Regions from separate parts of the Paenibacillus sp. FSL W7-1279 genome, predicted to be linked through region 1. Evidence: riboswitches for the same ligand, from Rfam matches in the RefSeq annotation. Region 1 holds a riboswitch; each other region holds the start of a gene.
The links. Region 1 has a riboswitch for cyclic di-AMP ahead of MKY82_RS00145 (G5 domain-containing protein). Riboswitches for the same ligand answer to the same signal wherever they lie in the genome.

Region 1 (6,610 bases):
TCTCCGAATGTCTGGACTGGCTCACGGAGCATCCGCCGCTGGGAGAATATTGTTTGGTGGTTGAAGCCGGCAGTGCAGAAGAGGAGCTTAAAGAGAAAAATGCCTGGTGGCAGGAGCTTTCGCTCCAGGAGCATGTGGAACATTATGAGCGGGAAGGACTAAGCCGCAAGGATGCCATGAAAAAAACCGCGAGTGATCGCGGTGTATCGAAGCGGGATATTTATAATGCACTCCTGACGGATTCGTGATCTAGCGTAACTCGGCGCAGGGGGATAACAAATAGCCCCACAAAGTGGGGCCTATGCTTCGATGTTTATTCAAATCCTTTGCGGGGACCCCAAAACATATAAATAAATGCGATTAAAGAATTGCTCACTTCGCTGAAAACTTATAAATTCTTTAATATCAAAAAAAGACCCTCCTGCGGCCGGGTTCATAGCCGAGGAAGGCACCAAGGAGATATGAAAAAGGTTAGAATTAACAAAATGTAATAATGCTATTATATACTAAAAATCTTAATTTGTCACAGGTGTAGGGATTTCCGAGATACATTCATGGCAAACAATTTTACCTTTGAAGTAAGTGACATTCTCAGCGTTACCACAGAAGATGCAGGCAGGCTCATATTTCTTAAGCATGATGCGTTCGCCGTCTACATAAATCTCCAATGCATCTTTCTCACCAATTCCGAGCGTACGGCGTAACTCAATTGGAATGACGACCCGTCCAAGCTCATCGACTTTCCTTACAATTCCTGTTGATTTCATCATAACTTATAAATGCCCCTCTCGCCATAATTTAAAAAAGTCATAATTCGACATAGTTCTAGTTTTTATGTTATTTATAGTACCAACGATTCCCAAAACAGTCAACCTATATTTTTGAAAAATCGGAACCTATTTACGAAAGTATAGTGAACGAAACCCTTGTATAGCAACGTAATTACCATAAACGAACCAATTTTTGCTGCGGTTTTCTATTTGTCGATTTGGAAAGCGTAATTTTACCTTATTCGACATGGTTCGACATTAGATGTCAAAAGAAGTGTTTATCGGCAAAAACCCAAATCAAAACGATAAGGAGTTGAGATGGAATGCATTCACCAATTTCGGAAGAAAAAGTGTTTAAGGATCCCGTCCACAATTATATTCATGTGCAAGACGATATCATATGGCGATTAATCGATACCCCGGAATTCCAGCGGCTCCGCCGGGTGAGACAGCTCGGGACTTCATTTCTGACCTTTCACGGGGCCGAGCACAGCCGATTCTCCCATTCACTGGGAGTCTATGAAATTACGAGAAGAATCATCTCTCAATTCGAACGGAGGGGGTACTCCGATTGGCCTGCCGAGGAAAGGCAAGTTGCCCTCTGCGCGGCTCTGCTGCATGATTTGGGGCATGGGCCCTTTTCTCATTCTATAGAAGAAGCTTTTCATATGAATCACGAGGATTGGACATGCCGGATCCTGCTTGGGGATACTTGCGTCAATCAGGTACTGCGGGAGCTTGGAGCGGATTTCCCCGAGAAAGTGGCTTCGGTTATTAACAAAACCTACGACAAGCCGATTGTGATAAACCTGGTCACTAGTCCGCTGGATGCAGACCGGATGGATTATTTGTTAAGGGATGCGTATTATACGGGAGTCAATTACGGAACGATTGATATTGACCGGATCTTGCGGATGCTGCGGCCGTACCGGGATCGGGTCGTCGTGAAGGAATCGGGTATGCATGCCGTAGAGGATTACCTGATGTCAAGGTATCAGATGTACTGGCAGGTGTATTTTCATCCTGTCACCCGAAGCTCCGAAATTATCCTGCGCCAAATTTTCCGCCGGGCCAAGGAACTGCATGACCGTGGATATGCTTTTCGTTTCATGATCGAACCGCTTCCTGCGTTGTTTTCGGGGAATATCGGGGTGAATCAATATCTGCGCCTTGATGAAGCTCTGATCCAAACGGCCTTTCTGCAATGGACGGAGGAGGAAGATCCTCTTCTTAGCGAATTATGCGGCCGTTTCATGCACCGAAAGCTCTACAAATATGTAGAAATCGACAACATCGATCTGGAGACCATCGACGGGATACGCCACGCATTCAGTGCCGTGGGATTGCATCCGGAATATGACCTGGAGATTGATTTTCCAACGGATCTTCCTTATGATAAGGTTCATTCCGATATGCCGCTTAACGAGAAGCAAATCCTGCTTCTGGATCGGCATGATGAGCTGAAGGAAATCTCGGAGGTATCCGATATTGTACGCTCGATCAGCGGCATTCATAAAGGACGGTACCACCTTTATTATCCGGAGGAGAAGGTAAGTCCGCTGCTGGCTCAAATGCCGGAGAAGATAGCCAGTGTTTTCAAACAACAACATTAGCTAGGTAGAATACAGGAACATTTGGTTTATCTGCAATTTACCCAGCTAATGGAAGATATACGACACAGAAACGACAGGAAGGAGAGTGTGGATTTTATGTTGTTCGACACGCACACTCATATGGATGCTCCCCAATTCGACGAAGACCGGGAAGAGGCAATCCAGCGGGCACTCGAAGCCGGTGTGACCCGGATGATCAATATTGGATTTAACCGGGAGACGATTCCGACTACGATGAAGCTGGCAGAAACTTATGATTTTATATATGCAGCGGTAGGCTGGCATCCTGTAGACGCCATTACCATGGAGGATCAGGACCTGGATTGGATCGCCTCTTTGTGCAGTCACGAGAAAGTGGTGGCTATAGGAGAGATCGGTTTGGACTATTATTGGGATACGTCTCCGAAAGAAGTTCAGCACCGAGTGCTTCGGCGTCAGATCGGACTGGCCCGGGAATTGAACATGCCGATTGTCATTCATAATCGGGATGCGCATGAAGATATCGTGAGAATTTTGCGCGAGGAAAAAGCCTCCGAGGTGGGCGGTGTCATGCATTCCTTCTCCGGAAGCTGGGAAACGGCCAAAATATGTCTCGATATGGGATTCCATATTTCGTTTGGCGGGCCGATTACCTTCAAAAATGCAAAGCAGCCCAAAGAGGTTTTGGCGCAGGTTCCGCTTGATCGATTATTGATCGAAACGGACTCCCCTTACCTAACACCTCATCCCTTCCGCGGGAAACGAAATGAGACCGCTTATGTAAAATTGGTGGCGGAGGCGGCAGCCGAAATTAGAGGGTTGTCCTATGAGGAATTGGCCCAAATTACCACCCAAAATGCGCTGGAACGATTTGGTATTTAACGAAAACGAGAGCAAAAGCGATGAAAAAGGGAGCATTTTCGATTAATTAAAGTTTTTTAATCAGAAAAGGCGTTGATATTACAATATTTTAACCTTTTACATGAGAAAATGTGGTTGAATGTTGCTTTACAACCTGCATACAAACAGGATATCATCTTTTCAGTGATAAGAAGCTGCGATGTGCAGATCGCGGCCGAATATTTCATGAACCGTCTCGCTTAATCTCCGAAATTTTGGGGAACGGGGGAACCGATACCGCCGTGCATACTGGTCTGAATGCGCGCAGCTGTATTTGATTTCTTTTTCGGGTCTTTGGGGTGAATTTGAAGGATCTCGCCATGAGCGGGTATCCGGATCTAGGGCGTCTCTCTTACGTCCGAACCCGACAGCTAACTCCGTAAGCGAAATAAGAGGGGAATTCTCGTGCATACCATTTCCATGATTCTAATCATCAGGAAGCCACGTTAGAGCCTCTAGTACTCTTTCAATGGCTTTCTTTTATTTTTGAATAATGGAGAGGGGATCATCATACTCTTGGTAAACAAGGGGTGGTGGTACATGGACGGAAAGACGGGAATTGACGCAGGGTGTAGATAGATAGCAGGGCGCCTTGTGAGAAAAATTGCTATAGTCACGTCAAATGCATTCATGCGTTTACCTAGACGGCGGGACTATGAAGGAGGATGGAATAGTGGGCATTTTTCAACCTGAAGAAACCCATGAATCACAATCATCCAGCATGTCTTACGCATTGAGATGGAAGCATGACAATTTGCGTCAACTGATGTTGCTCGGTGCCATGGGTGCCGTTACGGTATCACTTCTCATATCGTTGGTCGTACATGATCAGGCAGGCAAGGAGGTTCAGCTTGTCGTCGATGGTCGTGTCACCACAGTAGAAACACGTGGATCATTGCTGCAGGAATTGCTGGATGAGCAAGCGATCACGTTGAGTCCTCAGGATCAGATTTCGATGCCTTTAAACGGCGCGATCCAGGATGGAGACCGGATCATCATTGACCGGGCAATTCCAGTCAAAGTTACAGTAGGCAGCACAACCAAAACCATATTTACATCCCAGGATACGGTTGATCATGTACTTAAAGAGGCTGGTATTACGATCCAGGGTGAAGATATAGTACAACCGGCACAGAACACGAAGCTGACCAGCAATATGAATATCGATGTCGTTCGCGTCACGAAACAAAAAGTTAAAGAGACGGAGGATCGCAGTTTCCGCGTGATCAAAACAGCCGACCCATCGCTTGAGAGAGGGGATAACCGCGTTATTCAGCGGGGCGAGCCTGGTCTCATGGTGAACCATTATGAGAAGGTCTACCACAATGGCAAGCTGGTTTCCAAGACGAAGGTCTCCCAAGAGATTGAACGCAGAACGAAGGATAAAATCATTGCTGTTGGCACGAAAAAAGTAGAGAAGCCTGTCATCGTTCAGGCGGCAGCCACCGATGTAAAGGCTAAACCGGCTAAATTGTCCGGCACGAAAAAAGTAACGACCGCCAAGGCTGTCGAGAACAACGTGGTTTCTCGGGCAGGCGTTGATTTTAAATACAGCAAGGTATTGAACAACGTGTCGATGACGGCGTATTCCGCTGAGCAGCAGGGAATCGGTACACGCACTGCATCCGGTACACGCGTTACAGAAGGACGCACCATCGCCGTTGATCCTAACATCATCCCGATCGGCTGGTGGGTCTATATCGAAGGCATTGGCTTCCGTCGTGCAGAAGATACGGGCGGTGCCATCAAAGGCAACAAAATCGATGTGTATTATGATTCACTGAAATCGGCCATAAACTTCGGCCGGAAGAGCGGCCGCACCGTTTACGTGATCGGTCCGGTTAAACCTGAATTGAACTAGACGCATGAATTCCAATTTACAATACCATTCTAATGCTATACTATTTAGCTTATAATATATAATGATGAAGAAGAGGGAATATTTCCTCTTCTTTTGTTTTGTTAAGAACGGAGTATATAGGGCTAAGTTGGTAGAACCTAGAGGTTGTACAAGCCTGTTTTCTTGGGAAGGAAGAGAACAAACGCATGATTAAAGAAGTGATTGTTGTGGAAGGCAGAGACGATACCGTTGCCATTAAACGGGCCGTAGAAGCGGATACGATCGAAACGGGCGGCTCAGCGATCAATAAACAAATCCTGAAACGCATAGCGCTTGCTCAGGAGCGCAGAGGCGTTATTATATTAACCGATCCTGACCATGCAGGGGAGCGGATCCGCAAAATTGTGGATCAGGGTGTCCCTGGCTGCAAGCATGCCTTTATTCCGGAAGCGGATGCTACCCGCAAAGGGGATATCGGCGTAGAGAATGCCTCGCCAGAAGCGATACGGCGTGCGCTGGAGCGGGTACATACCTCCTTTGAGGGCGGAGAGAGCCTGATCAGTCTGGAGGACATGCTGGAGGCAGGATTATCAGCCCATCCGGAGGCTGCTGCAAGGCGTATGACGATGGGAAACCTGCTCGGGATCGGATATTGCAACAGCAAGCAATTCCATAAACGATTGGCCATGTTTCAAATATCGCGGGAAGAATTTCTGGCCGCACTTTCACAGCTGGAAGAAGGGGGCGTAAGCCAATGAATCGGATCGAGGATATATCAACACCAAGACGGACGAAGGAGATCATCTCACGGCATGGATTCTCCTTCAAGAAGAGTCTGGGTCAAAACTTTCTCATCGATCAGAATATATTGTATAAAATCGTGGAGGCTGCAGGACTGGATGAAGATAAGGGAGCGCTTGAGATCGGTCCTGGGATCGGTGCGTTAACCGAGAAGCTGGCACAGACGGCAGGAACCGTCACCGCGGTCGAAATTGATCAGCGCCTGATTCCCATCTTGCGGGAGGTCCTGGAGCCCTATGAGAATGTGAAGGTGCATCATGGGGATGTCCTGAAGGTGGATCTTCATGAGCTGTTCCGTCAGGATTTTGCGGGCGTATCGAAGGTAAGTGTGGTTGCGAATCTGCCGTATTATGTGACGACGCCGATTCTCATGAAGCTGCTGGAGGAGAAGCTGCCGCTGGAGAATATCGTGGTGATGATTCAGAAAGAAGTGGCAGAGCGGATGGCGGCCGCACCGGGAAGCAAGGATTACGGCAGCCTTAGCATTGCCGTTCAATATTACAGTGAGCCTAAGCTGGTCTGTATTGTGCCGCATACGGTGTTTATTCCGCAGCCGAATGTCGCTTCGGCCGTTATTCGCTTGGCGGTACGGGAACAGCCTCCTGTCAGCGTAGAAGATGAAAGGTTCTTCTTCGAGGTGGTCCAGGCCTCTTTCGCACAGCGGAGGAAGACGATTGCCAACAATCTGAAGAGCCGGTTCTTTCCGG
Region 2 (6,610 bases), 550 kb from region 1:
TGCTTCGGCATGAGCAGCTGCGCGGCTCCCGTCGTAATCAGCGGATAGAGAAAACCGCATAACACGATAAATACAAGGCTCGTTCTTAGGGCCATGCCCAGAGAGACGCGAACTGCCCCCGCCCCGGCGCGAGGCGCAGCGGATGATTTTTGCAACGGATTATTCATGGTTCCTCGATCCCTTCCTTCATATCTTCCATATAAACCATTTTCGAGTTATCTCTATTCCCCGGCACGATAATCATTTCTAGATCCATAGATGGACAATCATGTCGATTAGCTTAATCCCGAGGAACGGTACGATCACGCCGCCTAAGCCATAGACCAGCACATTGCGCTGGAGCAGCTTCGACGAGCTCATCGGTTTGTAGGCTACGCCCCTCATCGCAAGCGGAATGAGCAGCGGAATAATGATCGCATTAAAGATCAGCGCCGACAGAATCGCCGACATGGGAGAACCCAATCCCATGACGTTCAGAACATTCATGCTCGGTATGGCAGCTGCAAACATCGCGGGAATGATGGCAAAATATTTGGCGACATCGTTCGCGACGCTGAACGTGGTCAGCGCGCCACGCGTCATTAGCAGCTGCTTGCCGATGGCAACCACCTCGATAATCTTCGAGGGATCCGAATCCAGATCCACCATATTGGCCGCTTCCTTGGCTGCGGTGGTACCGCTGTTCATCGCCAGCCCCACATCGGCCTGGGCCAGCGCCGGGGCGTCGTTCGTACCGTCACCAGTCATCGCAACCAGCTTGCCTTCGGCTTGTTCTCGGCGGATGACGGCAATCTTATCCTCGGGCTTGCTCTCGGCGATATAATCATCGACACCTGCTTCTTTGGCAATCGTCGCTGCGGTAAGCGGATTGTCGCCCGTGCACATAATCGTCTTGATGCCCATCCGGCGCAGCTGATCAAACCTTTCCTTCATGCCCGGCTTCACGGTATCCTTCAAGTAGATTAGACCATAGATGCGGTTATCCACGGCAACAGCGAGCGGGGTTCCGCCCTCTGTCGCGATGGCATCAGCGCTTGGCGTCAAATCCGAAGGGATGGAGCCTCCTTGCGACAGCACCCAAGCTTTGACGGCATCTACCGCACCTTTGCGGACTTTTCGCCCATCCTTGAGGTCCATCCCACTCATCCGGGTCTCTGCCTTAAATTCGATGAAATCCGCCTCAGCCGTCATGCTTTCATCTGCTTCGAGACTTTCCTGCTTCAGCAGCTCCAGCACGGAACGTCCTTCCGGCGTTTCATCCAGCAGTGAGCTCACGCCCGCCCATTGCGAAAGCGATGCATGCGATTCGCCGCCGACGGGAATCAACTGGCTGGCCATCCGGTTCCCGAACGTAATGGTACCCGTCTTATCCAGAATCATCGTATTGATGTCACCGGCAGCCTCCACCGCCTTGCCCGACATCGCCAGCACATTGAACTGCGTCACCCGGTCCATGCCGGCAATCCCGATCGCCGACAGCAACCCCCCGATCGTGGTCGGAATGAGACATACCAGCAGCGAGATCAGCACCGGAACGGACAGCTCGATGCCAAGATACTTCGCAATCGGAGCGAGCGTAACGACAACGATCAGGAATATCAGCGTTAAGACGATCAACAGCGTATTCAGCGCAATTTCATTCGGCGTCTTCTGGCGAGAGGCTCCTTCCACAAGCGAGATCATCCGGTCGATAAACGATTCCCCGGGATCGCTCGTAATCCGGACGCGGATCGTATCGCTGACAACCCGCGTCCCCCCGGTGACCGAGCTGAAATCGCCGCCGGCTTCTTTAATGACGGGAGCGGACTCGCCGGTAATCGCCGATTCGTCAACGGACGCAAGGCCCGCAATGACTTCCCCGTCCCCGGGAATCATCTCGCCCTGCGTGACGATCACGATATCTCCTTTGCGAAGATCCGTGGACGGCACGGATTGTACCCCTCCGTTCTCCATCACTTTATGTGCCGTCATTTCCTGCTTCGACTGCTTAAGGGAATCGGCCTGCGCCTTTCCGCGTCCTTCGGCAAGCGCCTCTGCGAAGTTTGCAAACAGCAGCGTCAACAGCAGAATGACAAATACCGCCACATTAAATCCGAGACTGCCCTCTGTTCCGAAATAGGATGGAAATAACGTCATCAACAGAACAACCAGCGTCCCGGCCTCCACAACAAACATGACCGGATTTCTCATCATCAGGACGGGATTCAGCTTCGTGAGGCTGTCTTTCAGCGCCTGACGGACCATCTCTTGGGACATCGCTTTTTTTCTCGTATTATTCATGGAAATAGGCCACCTTTTCTATTAACGGATCGTCAGATGCTCAGCAATCGGACCGAGCACAAGTACTGGCAGGAAGGTCAATGCACCGATAATCAGAACCGTCGCGATCAGAATGCCGGCAAACAGCTTATTATCTGTCCGGAACGTTCCGAGCGTCTCGGGAACCCATTGCTTCCGCATCAACGAGCCGCCCACTGCCAGCAAGGCGATCATCGAAATGTAACGTCCGAATAGCATGACCAGTCCGGTTGTCACGTTCCAGAACGGCGTGTTATCCGACAGTCCCTCAAATCCGGAACCGTTATTAGCCGCGGAAGACGTGTATTCGTACAATACCTGCGAGATGCCATGAAAGCCCGCATGGGCAATGCCCGCCTGCCCCGCATCCGTCATCAGCGCAAGTGCGGTCGGAGCCAGAATGATCAATGGATGCACCAGGATAACAACCGCAATTAGCTTCATCTCCCGCGCCTCTATTTTTCTCCCTAGAAATTCGGGTGTTCGGCCAACCATAAGACCAGCCAGGAACACCGCCAATATCGCATACATGAGCATGTTCATTAGCCCGACGCCTTTTCCGCCAAAAACGGAGTTCAGCATCATCAGGGATAGCGGCGTTATCCCGCCAAGCGGCGTGAGCGTATCATGCATGTTGTTGACCGACCCGGTCGTGGCCGCGGTCGTCACCGTGGTGAACAGGGAGGACTGGGCGATCCCGAACCGGACCTCCTTGCCCTCCATGCTGCCTTGGGAGGTATCCATACCCAGCTGGTTCAGCGCCGGATTGCCGTTCGTTTCAGCCGCATAGTTCAAGGACAGGAATCCGATAAACAAGGTCATCATTACCGAGAAAATAATCCAGCCCTGCTTACGGCTCTTCGCGAACAAACCAAATGTGTAAGGAAGCGCCGCCCCGAGGCTCCACATGCACAGGATCTCGATCACATTGGTCAGCGGGGACGGGTTCTCGAACGGATGCGCCGAGTTGGCCCCCATAAACCCGCCCCCATTGGTGCCCAGATGCTTGATCGATTCCAGCGCAGCCACCGGTCCCACCGCTATTTGCTGCTCGCTTCCTTCAAGCGTCGTGACGCTGAGCGTAGGCTGCAAAGTCTGCGGCACCTGCAGCGCAACCAGTACCATCGCAATGATAAATGCGGCCGGAATAAACACCCGGGTGTGGGCTTTGACGAAATCTTCAAAAAAGTTGCCGACGGTTGTACCCTTGCTGGTCACCGCCCGGATAAACGCAATCGCCACGCATAGCCCGGTCGCCGCGGACGCGAACATCATCATCGTAATGACGGCCATCTGGGCCATATAGGATAATCCCGACTCCCCGCTGTAATGCTGGAGATTCGTATTCGTCATAAAGCTGATGATCGTATTGAACGACAAGGTCGATTCCATATTGTCGATACCGTTCGGGTTGAAGGGCAATACTCTCTGTATCCGCAGAATCAAATACCCCGCCGACACGAGCACGATATTCGTTATCACAAAGCTGACGGCATACCCTTTCCATGTCATTCCCTTGCGTTCTTTCAACCCAATCAGTGCGAAGATCGGTTTCTCCAACCAGGAGAACCATTTATCCGTTCCATTCCCCTCATTGCGAAACACCTGATATAGATAAGTTCCGAGCGGCTTTACCAGCAGCACCAGAACGAGTATAACGATGGCAATTTGTAAAATGCCCATGACGAATGCCTTCCTCCTTCAGCTGTTTCCCTAGAATTTTTCAGGATGAAGCAGCGCGTAAATCAAATATAGAAAAATAAAGAGCGTGCATATTAAAATGATCATCACGACTAATCCACCTCCGGTTCCGAAACCACGCGTCCGCACCAGAACATAAACAGCATGAGCAGTCCGTAGGTTCCTCCCAAGATAAGCACCATATATAAATCCTGCATGAATACAACCTCCTAAAACCTCATGGTCACATCAGCCAAGACGCTTAGCTGACAATGGATGAAGTCAGGAAGGATACCTGATGATGGTTCGTATGAAGCACCACATCGGCCCCCAGTCCCTTATATATCAATCGCGGATTGCTGGAATGGGTAATCACATAAATCGACTCCGTCGTCCATGTCCGGCAGATCCGTAAATAGCGGCAGCACAGGTTCAAGCTGCTCTCGAACAAATACACCTTGCTGACGGGAAACTCGGGAATGATCCAGGTTTGTTCATCCCTTGTATCGATAACGATCATGTTGGTGCAGCCTAGTTCCCGCAGCCTCTCCTGCTCAACCCGGTTGTTGGCTATGGCCGCAAACGAAATGTCCATATAGATCAACTTGCGGATAAATTCTTCCCCGGCCTTGTTCGGCGCGGATACTAGGATAAACTCCTGCGGTTTCTCCATCTTTTGTTCTCCTCCTAAAAAGTTCAGAAAGAGAAGACAACAACAAAGAAGCCTGGGGAAAGAGAAGAACTCTTCCCGCAGGCTTCTTCATCAGAACACGGTGAAATACACCGTGGCCCAAGTCCACGACAATCGTTGCCTCTCTCGATACGCTTACGAGGTTAGCTGACGGATTCGGGCGTGAGAGTCGCCCTACCCATAGACCGTTATCTTGTCCATGGGATTCACCCCTGAGAGATCAAGTTTATCTCCCGACTGGTTCCCCCGTTCCTTTTCCATTCAAGGACTCAGCGAAAATTAAAAACGAGTAGCATGTTATTCTATTAGCGATTGACTAACATTCAGGCCCGGCAAAACAGCACAGCATCAGGTTCGAGCGGTGAGAGTCGCATCATCCTGCATTTCCAGCGAAGGCCCATGGTGCCCTCGCCCGAGATTCGATCCATAAAGAACCCGGCAGCTCCCACACAGCCTTTAGGTCTTCATGGAACGGCTGCCCGTATGCCTGCTGCCGATGTCCGTCAATTCATAGTTCGTATCATACGTCCGGCCTTACAGGAAGTAAATGTGAGCAGAAACACGTGGGGCGTTATGTCGAACAGGATCTGTCCGGTTTCGCTCCATTATCTCTTGAATCCTGCTCTATACTATGTATTTCTCTTGTTTTCTTGTATTTATCGCAATATATCGAGATACCGAGATTTTGCCATGATAATAGATGACACAACCGAATGTACGCGTTTTCTTTTACGGTTTTCATCGATTTTCGGAATGTATCCGTCCAATATGGCCATTTACTTTTAGATTCCTCCGGCGTATGATTCATCCATCATTCGAAACACTCGTTTACGCTGAGCTCCCGAGCCTTAAGCGAAGCAGCCACTGTAGCAGGGCCACTAACGATAAATAGGCCTGGAGAGCGGGGTTACTCTGCTCACCAGGCCTTTTTGCCGTGCATATAACATTCCTATAAAGGAGCGCAGATCATGACGAAACTCATCGAGGCCGCACTGGCTCCCGTCATCGAAACCGCATCGCCTGCATTAAATGCAGAGCTCATCCGCTGCATGGAGATATTTCGTTTCGACCGGTGCTCGGCTGAACGCTTTATCCCCTGGAGCGACCGAGATTGGAACTGCGGGTTGTTCAAAATCAGCTGCAAAGACGCGGCCGGGTATGCCGAATATGCCCTGCCAAGCACAAGAGAATTCGCGGATCTGATCCGCTGGGCATCCGTCTTTACGAGGCTGAGAGGTATGCCCGTGACCGAGGCCATTCGCTATGCCCAGAAGCAGCAGCAGTGGGGATCCGCACGAATGCAGCTCGCCGTATCGGCCCTCGCCGATCTGGAGGCCAATCTGCAACAGCACATCACCCGTATGCGGTTAGGCAGCCTGCCGCTGGAGCGTTCCTTCCTGATGGACTGCTCGGAGGCATATTATTCCTTCTAGGACAGCTGCTAGAAAGAGCTACCGTTCTCTCTCCATTGCAATTGGTTGTTTTCCCCCCGCTCACTTGAACATATTCTTGAGCACCATCATCAGGTTGGCCGGCTTCTCTGCCAGCCGCCGGGTGAAATACGGGTACCACATCGTTCCGTAGGGCATATAACACCGGATACGGTAGCCGTCCTGTGCCAGGGCAGCCTGATCGTTCATCCTCAGTCCGTACAGCATCTGAAATTCATAGTCCTGTTTGTCTATGCGGCTCTGCTCGGCAAACACCTTCACCCAGTCGATGATGTTGTCGTCGTGCGAAGCAATCGCGACGTAGGCTCCCTGATCAAAATGCATTTTGATCAACTTCTTATAGTTGTCAATGACCTCCCGCTTCTGCTGAAAGGCGATGGTTCCCGGCTCTTTGTACGCCCCCTTGACCAACCGCAGATTTACGCCGGCACGCATCAAATTCTTGACGTCCTCCTCCGTACGGAACAAGTAGGCTTGCATTACGGTCCCC
Region 3 (6,610 bases), 970 kb from region 1:
GGTTGTCGCGGTCATTGCGAATTTCATACCGTTTATCGGAGCTATTCTTTCCTCGATCCCGATTGTGATCATCGGGTTCATCCAGTCCCCGGGGACGGCGATCTGGTCGCTTGTTGTCATTCTGGCCGCCCAGCAGATTCAGGATAACCTGATTGGTCCGTATATCTTCGGCAAACAGCTGGCAATCCACCCCGTTACAATCATTATCCTGGTTCTGGTGGGACAGGATCTTGGCGGAATTATAGGGATTCTGCTGGTGGTACCGATTTACATGATCATTAAGATTATCGTAACCAGAGTGTATCAGCTGTTCTTTAAGGAAAAATGGCAAAAAGCATAAACGCGGGATAGACATGTGGCCGAAGCTGCATACAGGAGCCGCCTAAGAGCGTGGAATCGTTCTTGGCGGCTTTTTGTCTGTCCTGGCTGTGAAGGGCCGCTTGACAATGGTATGAAAAAAATATAATCTTTAATTAAAGATATTAAAATTAAAGATTGTGTATATCATACGAACCGAAAATCATGTAGGGAAGCCTCGGTATGGACACGAAACGATGAGGAGTTGATGGATATGGCATTACAAACGGCAGGCATTCATCATATTACCGCTTATGCGCAGGATCCGCAGAAAAATGTTGATTTTTATACGGGTGTGCTTGGACTCAGAATGGTCAAGAAGACGGTCAATTTCGATGCGCCTGAGGTTTACCATTTGTATTTCGGGGATGAGGAGGGGCATCCGGGGACCATTATCACCTTCTTTCCGTCTTCTGCTTCACGAAGAGGGATACGTGGAGGAGGGCAGGTTGGGTATACAACATTTGTTGTCCCTGAAGGTGCCCTGCCTTATTGGGAACAGCGGCTGCGGAGCTTTGGTGTTTCTGTCATGAAAGCATTTCGGTTTAACGAGCATTATCTTCAGTTCTCCGATCGCGATGGACTTTCTCTTGAGCTGGTTGAGCGGGAGGAAGGACCGAATAACGGCTGGTCTGTGGACGGTATTACTCCGGATACGGCGATCAAAGGGTTTGGCGGCGCGGTCCTGTTCAGCAGCAAATGGGAGGAAACGAAGAAGGCGCTGGAGCAGGTCATGGGACTGACCTTCATGGGAGAGGACGTTAATTATGCACGGTTTCAGTCAGCCGGGCCCTTCGGCAACGTGATTGATTTGCCGATGCGGGATATCCCTTTGGGAGCCGGAGGCGCTGGAACGACCCATCATATTGCATGGCGTGCTCAAGATGATGCGGAGCACGGCAATTGGCTTGAATGGGTGAAACAACATGGCTTTTTGCCAACAGAAATTAAGAATCGCAACTATTTCAGATCGTTATATTTCAGGGAACGAGGGGGAATCTTGTTTGAGATCGCAACCGATCCGCCCGGTTTTACGGTGGATGAAGATCTGGACTCGCTGGGGGAGCAATTGAAACTTCCTGCCTGGTTTGAACCGGAGCGATCCCGTATTGAGGAAGGTCTGGAGCCTATAGAAGTCAAAAATACAGGAGAGGGGCAACTCAAGTGATATCCATAGACCCGAATACTCAAAGCGAACGGGACATCTACAAGCTGCTGATCGGGAGCGTTGTTCCGCGGCCGATCGCTTTTGTTACGACATTATCGGAGGAAGGTGTGCTGAATGCCGCGCCGTTCAGTTATTTCTCCATTCTGACGAGCAATCCGCCCATGCTGTCCGTTTCCGTTCAACGGAAGAACGGCACGGCGAAGGATACAGCGAGAAATGCCATGCAAAGCGGCGAGCTTGTCATCCACATCGTGGACGAAGACAACGTTGAGGCCGTGAATGAAACGGCGGCGAACCTGCCTCCGGACGAGAGTGAGCTTGACCGAACCAAACTAACCCCCGTCGTAAGCGAGGTTGTTAAGGTTCCCGGCGTTCTGGAATCCAAGATTCGCATGGAATGCGTGCTGGAGCAGGTGGTCACGTTGAATGGCGCGGATCAGCTGCCTGCTGCCGATCTGCTGATTGCCCGCGTAGTCCGCTTTCATGTTTCGGAGGAGCTATACGAGCAAGGCCGGATTGACGCTGCCAAGTTGAAGCCTGTCAGCCGTATGGCGGGAAACATCTATTCTGCACTGGGAGAGATGTTTACGATCGAGCGGCCGGTATAACAACGGACGGGCGGATAAAAAGGTTAGGACGCAGCGAATATCAAGTTATGAATTCATATGCCGTCATTCGATACTACGTAGGTTTAAGAAAGAAAAGGGGCTTGTGGAATATCATGCCTGAAGTATGCAAACTCTACATGAATGTGGAGCTGATATGATGAATTCACAAAATAGGAGTGGTCGACAAATGAAGTTTGAATCCAAGGTTGTCATTGTGACGGGAGGCGCCAGCGGGATCGGCGAAGCAGCGGTAAGGCTTTTTGTGGAAGAGGGAGCCAAGGTTGTTATCGCTGATTATTCGGACCGGGGACAAGCAGTTTCCGATGAATTAAGAGGGGCAGGCTTTGAAACGCTGTTCGTTAAAACGGATGTAACCCAAGAACAGGAAGTTGCAAATATGGTGAAGCAGACGGTTGAGCATTTTGGCCGTGTCGATGTATTGTTCGCCAATGCAGGCATTGCTCATGATGCTCCTGCCGATCAGTTGTCGATGGACAACTGGCAAAGAACGATTGATATTAATCTGACAGGAGTGTTCCTGTGCGATAAATATGTAATCCAGCAAATGTTATCCCAAGGAACCGGAGGGGCGATCGTAAACTGCGGCTCAATCCATAGCCATGTCGGAAAAGCGGGCGTTACCGCCTATGCTTCCGCTAAGGGAGGCGTTAAGCTGTTAACCCAGTCGATGAGCGCAGATTATGCTCCTAAAGGGATCCGGGTTAATGCCGTATGTCCGGGATATATCGATACTCCTCTTATTCAGGGAAGAACGGAAGCGATCACCCAGCACCTGGTCGGCCTTCATCCGATGGGCCGCTTGGGACAGCCGGAAGAAGTAGCCAAAGCCGTGTTGTTCCTCGCCAGTGAAGATGCGTCCTTCATTACAGGCACGAGCTTGCTGGTGGATGGCGGATATACAGCCGTGTAAATAAAGCAAAGCCCCGATATAAAATCGGGGCTTTTTGTTGCAGGTGGAAAACGAAACTTATATAATGCTGACACCAGCGCTGCCGTAACCTGCCACTGCAGTGACAAGTGTTGCGCCAGCTGCGGTTGCCGAGAATACCATTAACAGGCGTGTATTGGCCGGCACCGGAATAGCCAGGCCTTCTACGAAGCCGTTGCTTACCGTACCGAGAGCGAGAACGCCCGTAAGAGGCGGAGCCAGCGTAACAAGAGCGCCTGGTACCGGTGCGAAAATGTTGCTTGTAGCCGGCGCACTGTACAGTTGTGCTGTAATTGTAACGGTAGTTCCCAGCAGGGAAAGCGCCACAGTAGTGCTAAAGGTAGCGGAGATGCCAGTGATGGTACCGGCTCGTGGCGTGTTAAACGCCATGTTAAGCAGAGTTCCAGCGGCTCCAGTGAGGTCAATCGTACCGCCAGCCAGCGTAAACGTATTGGCCGAGTTACCAAATCCTACGAGACCAACGGATCCGACTAATCCGCCTAAAACGGTGGTCAGAGCAAGCGGTATGCCGGATGCGAATGGGATGATGGCTCCTCCGGCGGCTGCTCCTGTAGCCCCTGTTGCCCCAGTAGCTCCAGTAGCTCCAGTAGGTCCCGCAGGTCCGACAGGTCCAACAGGCCCGACAGGTCCAGCAGGTCCAGCAGGTCCTGCAATACCAGTTGTCGGTCCGGCAGGTCCCACAGGCCCGATAGGTCCGACCGGTCCAACCGGTCCGATAGGACCCTGAGGACCTACAGGTCCACGGATAGCTCTTGGGCATCGACGCTTTTTAACAATACAAGCATGGTCTTTACGACCTCCGTGGCCTTTATGATCACCATGACCATGAGACGGGCAATGCTTTTTCTTCGCATGAATGACTTTTTTCTCTATTTTTTTAAGAGCACACAATTTTCTCTTTCTAGAAGAACGTTCCAAATGAAGCACCTCCTTTAGATTTGTTCTATACTACGCAAATACTCTCGGTACGGCATGGGTTAATAGCGCATAAATGATAGATAAACACCTATAATTTCCAGAATGTACGCTAGCCTCGGAGGCATTCATCTATTGACGAATAGCAAAACTATAGGATGAATTTCGGATTTCCCTACGATATTCATAGGCTCGGTACGCAGCGGTTCAAAAAAAAAAATTTGCGCCGTATTTACGCCGTAAATGTGTGGGGAAAGCTTTCACAATCCGAATGTAATTCATGGCATAAACGATCCACCACATGAATGAGTAAGGGAGGCATGGCAAATGCCTGCTATATAGCGAAAAATGAGACTGGAATAAAATTACTGCATCGTTGGGGGAGAGGCTTGAATGAGGCATTTTTCATGCTTGTCATAGGCCCTGGAAGAGCGGAACTTCCGCCTCTGAATTTCCAGAAAAAGCGGTTAAAGGGGTTTGACTTTTCCTGAAGTTCCCTTTATCATGGACACACGCTTAGTTTCCGGCATACATTTTCCGGAAAGCGGGGGAACCAGTTTCATCAGGGGCGAGTCACTTGGAATCACGAGTGTAGGGTACCATCTTACCCGAGTCCGTCAGCTAACCTCGTCAGCAGTGGATGGGTCTTGCATACATAATGGATGTTCATAACAAAGGCCCTTAATTCTCTTTAGGGGCCTTTTCTCTATTTTTTGACCCCCTGCTGGCGGAGCTATGTCTAGATCCCCTGTTTGGTGGTCTTTTTGTATTCTGCTAAAGAGGAGGGGCAAGGCCTGCAAATGTTTAACCAAAACCAATTAAATCGGTCAGATGGCATTGGGTTTAAGCGTGGAAGGAGATGGATGAATCATCTTCCCTGAAGGTCCGACCCATGCAAGGTATCTGAATATGCTTAAATCCTAGTTAACATATGTGTTAACATGGATAATTTCAACATGCCATTTTTAAGAATACCAAAGTCATAATGAAAGGTTGTGGGAAGTTTTGAAGAGAGTGGTTGTACTGATGTTGTCATTGATTATGGGGGTGTCGCTTGCGGCTTGCGGCGACAAAGGGAGTACATTGGAGCAAGCCATTGAGCAGGGGTATATCACCGTGGGATTTGCGAATGAGAAGCCTTATGCCTATAAAGAGGCCAACGGGGAGCTGACAGGAGAAGCGGTTGAGATTGCGAGGGTTATTTTGGAGCGGCTTGGCATCAAGGAAATGAGGGGAGAGCTTACGGAATTCGGATCGCTGGTTGCCGGACTGCAGGCCGAGCGGTTTGATCTAATTACCGCAGGCATGTTCATTAATCCGGATCGCTGCTCTGCCGTATTGTTTGCTAATCCGGAGTACAGCATCGGGGAAGCCATTGCGGTGAAGCAAGGGAATCCGCTGGGACTCGGAAGTTATGAGGATATTGCCAATCATGACCAAGCTAAAGTCGCCGTTATGACCGGTGCGGTCGAAATCGGCTACATGGAAAAGTCCGGTATTCCTACGGACCGGATTGTGCAGGTCCCCGATCAAGCCTCGGCCATTAGCGCCCTTCAGGCAGACCGGGTGCATGCAATTACCATGACGGGGCCGTCCCTGCAGGCGATGCTGGATTCGGCCAGCGACGACAGCATCGAACGCGTGGCTGATTTCGAGCAGCCGGTCATCGACGGCGAAAGCGTTCGCGGTTATGGAGCTACGGCTTTCCGCCAAGCGGATACCGAGTTCCAGGAGGCTTATAATGCGGAGCTTCAAAAAATGAAGGAGTCGGGCGAGCTGCTGGAAATTTTGCAGAAGTTCGGGTTCACAGAAGAAGAGCTCCCGGGCGAGATGACGGCCGCTGCCCTTTGCGGGGAATAGCATGCCGAATTCGTGGATTGATTTTCTCCCTACGCTGTTGAAAGGGGCGGAGATCACGATTGTAGTTGCTTTCTTTTCAGCCATTCTTGCGGTCGTGATGTCCTTTGCAGCCGGGTTATGCCGACTGTCGAAGCTGTGGATCATTCGCACGTTGACAGCCGGGTACGTGGAAGTCTTTCGGGGGACCTCCTTGCTGGTGCAGCTGTTCTGGTTGTATTTCGCCCTTCCGTTCATCGGCGTCGAGCTTCCGAAAATGCTGGCTGCGATCCTCGCGATCGGGCTGAACTTCGGCGCATACGGCTCGGAAATCGTTCGCAGCGCCGTGTTGGCCGTTCCGAAAGGACAATGGGAAGCCGCTGTAGCGCTTAATCTGAAGCCTTGGCAAAGACTGTGGAATGTCATATTGCCTCAAGCGTCCCTGCGAATGCTTCCCCCTTTCGGGAATCAGCTTGTGGAGCTCATCAAATCCACCTCACTGGTTTATTTCATCACGATGGCGGATTTAACGTATCAGGCGATGGTGCTCCGCAATAATTACATCTCCTGGACGACCGAGATTCTGGTGCTGCTGCTCCTCATGTATTTTGTCATTGCTACGCTCGTTTCGCTGGCAGTTCGACTGCTGGAGCGTAAATGGACAGCGGGGAGGTTATAGTCATGTGGGATTGGAACTATGTATGGGATATCCTGCCCCAGCTCTTGAGTGCATTAAAAATGACGGTATGGGTGACG

Region 2: linked by a shared signal. The riboswitch ahead of MKY82_RS02420 (hypothetical protein) and the one ahead of MKY82_RS00145 (G5 domain-containing protein) in region 1 are both predicted to bind cyclic di-AMP.
Region 3: linked by a shared signal. The riboswitch ahead of ehuB (ectoine/hydroxyectoine ABC transporter substrate-binding protein EhuB) and the one ahead of MKY82_RS00145 (G5 domain-containing protein) in region 1 are both predicted to bind cyclic di-AMP.

What each region holds. Positions count from the first base shown of each region.
Region 1 covers NZ_CP150215.1:27,048-33,657, forward strand. The annotation lists gene rsmI (16S rRNA (cytidine(1402)-2'-O)-methyltransferase) at 1-248, shown strand, start outside; gene MKY82_RS00130 (AbrB/MazE/SpoVT family DNA-binding domain-containing protein) at 516-770, opposite strand; gene MKY82_RS00135 (HD domain-containing protein) at 1,094-2,383, shown strand; gene MKY82_RS00140 (TatD family hydrolase) at 2,480-3,244, shown strand; cyclic di-AMP (ydaO/yuaA leader) riboswitch at 3,450-3,664, shown strand; gene MKY82_RS00145 (G5 domain-containing protein) at 3,936-5,123, shown strand; gene rnmV (ribonuclease M5) at 5,309-5,860, shown strand; gene rsmA (16S rRNA (adenine(1518)-N(6)/adenine(1519)-N(6))-dimethyltransferase RsmA) at 5,857-6,610, shown strand, end outside.
Region 2 covers NZ_CP150215.1:573,976-580,585, reverse strand. The annotation lists gene kdpC (potassium-transporting ATPase subunit KdpC) at 1-167, opposite strand, end outside; gene kdpB (potassium-transporting ATPase subunit KdpB) at 247-2,280, opposite strand; gene kdpA (potassium-transporting ATPase subunit KdpA) at 2,302-3,981, opposite strand; gene MKY82_RS02420 (hypothetical protein) at 4,241-4,651, opposite strand; cyclic di-AMP (ydaO/yuaA leader) riboswitch at 4,786-4,954, opposite strand; gene MKY82_RS02415 (hypothetical protein) at 5,638-6,102, shown strand; gene MKY82_RS02410 (proline dehydrogenase family protein) at 6,163-6,610, opposite strand, start outside.
Region 3 covers NZ_CP150215.1:6,546,309-6,552,918, reverse strand. The annotation lists gene MKY82_RS29815 (AI-2E family transporter) at 1-340, shown strand, start outside; gene MKY82_RS29810 (ring-cleaving dioxygenase) at 572-1,525, shown strand; gene MKY82_RS29805 (flavin reductase family protein) at 1,522-2,133, shown strand; gene MKY82_RS29800 (SDR family NAD(P)-dependent oxidoreductase) at 2,321-3,064, shown strand; gene MKY82_RS29795 (exosporium glycoprotein BclB-related protein) at 3,122-4,021, opposite strand; cyclic di-AMP (ydaO/yuaA leader) riboswitch at 4,522-4,667, shown strand; gene ehuB (ectoine/hydroxyectoine ABC transporter substrate-binding protein EhuB) at 5,045-5,878, shown strand; gene ehuC (ectoine/hydroxyectoine ABC transporter permease subunit EhuC) at 5,880-6,533, shown strand; gene ehuD (ectoine/hydroxyectoine ABC transporter permease subunit EhuD) at 6,536-6,610, shown strand, end outside.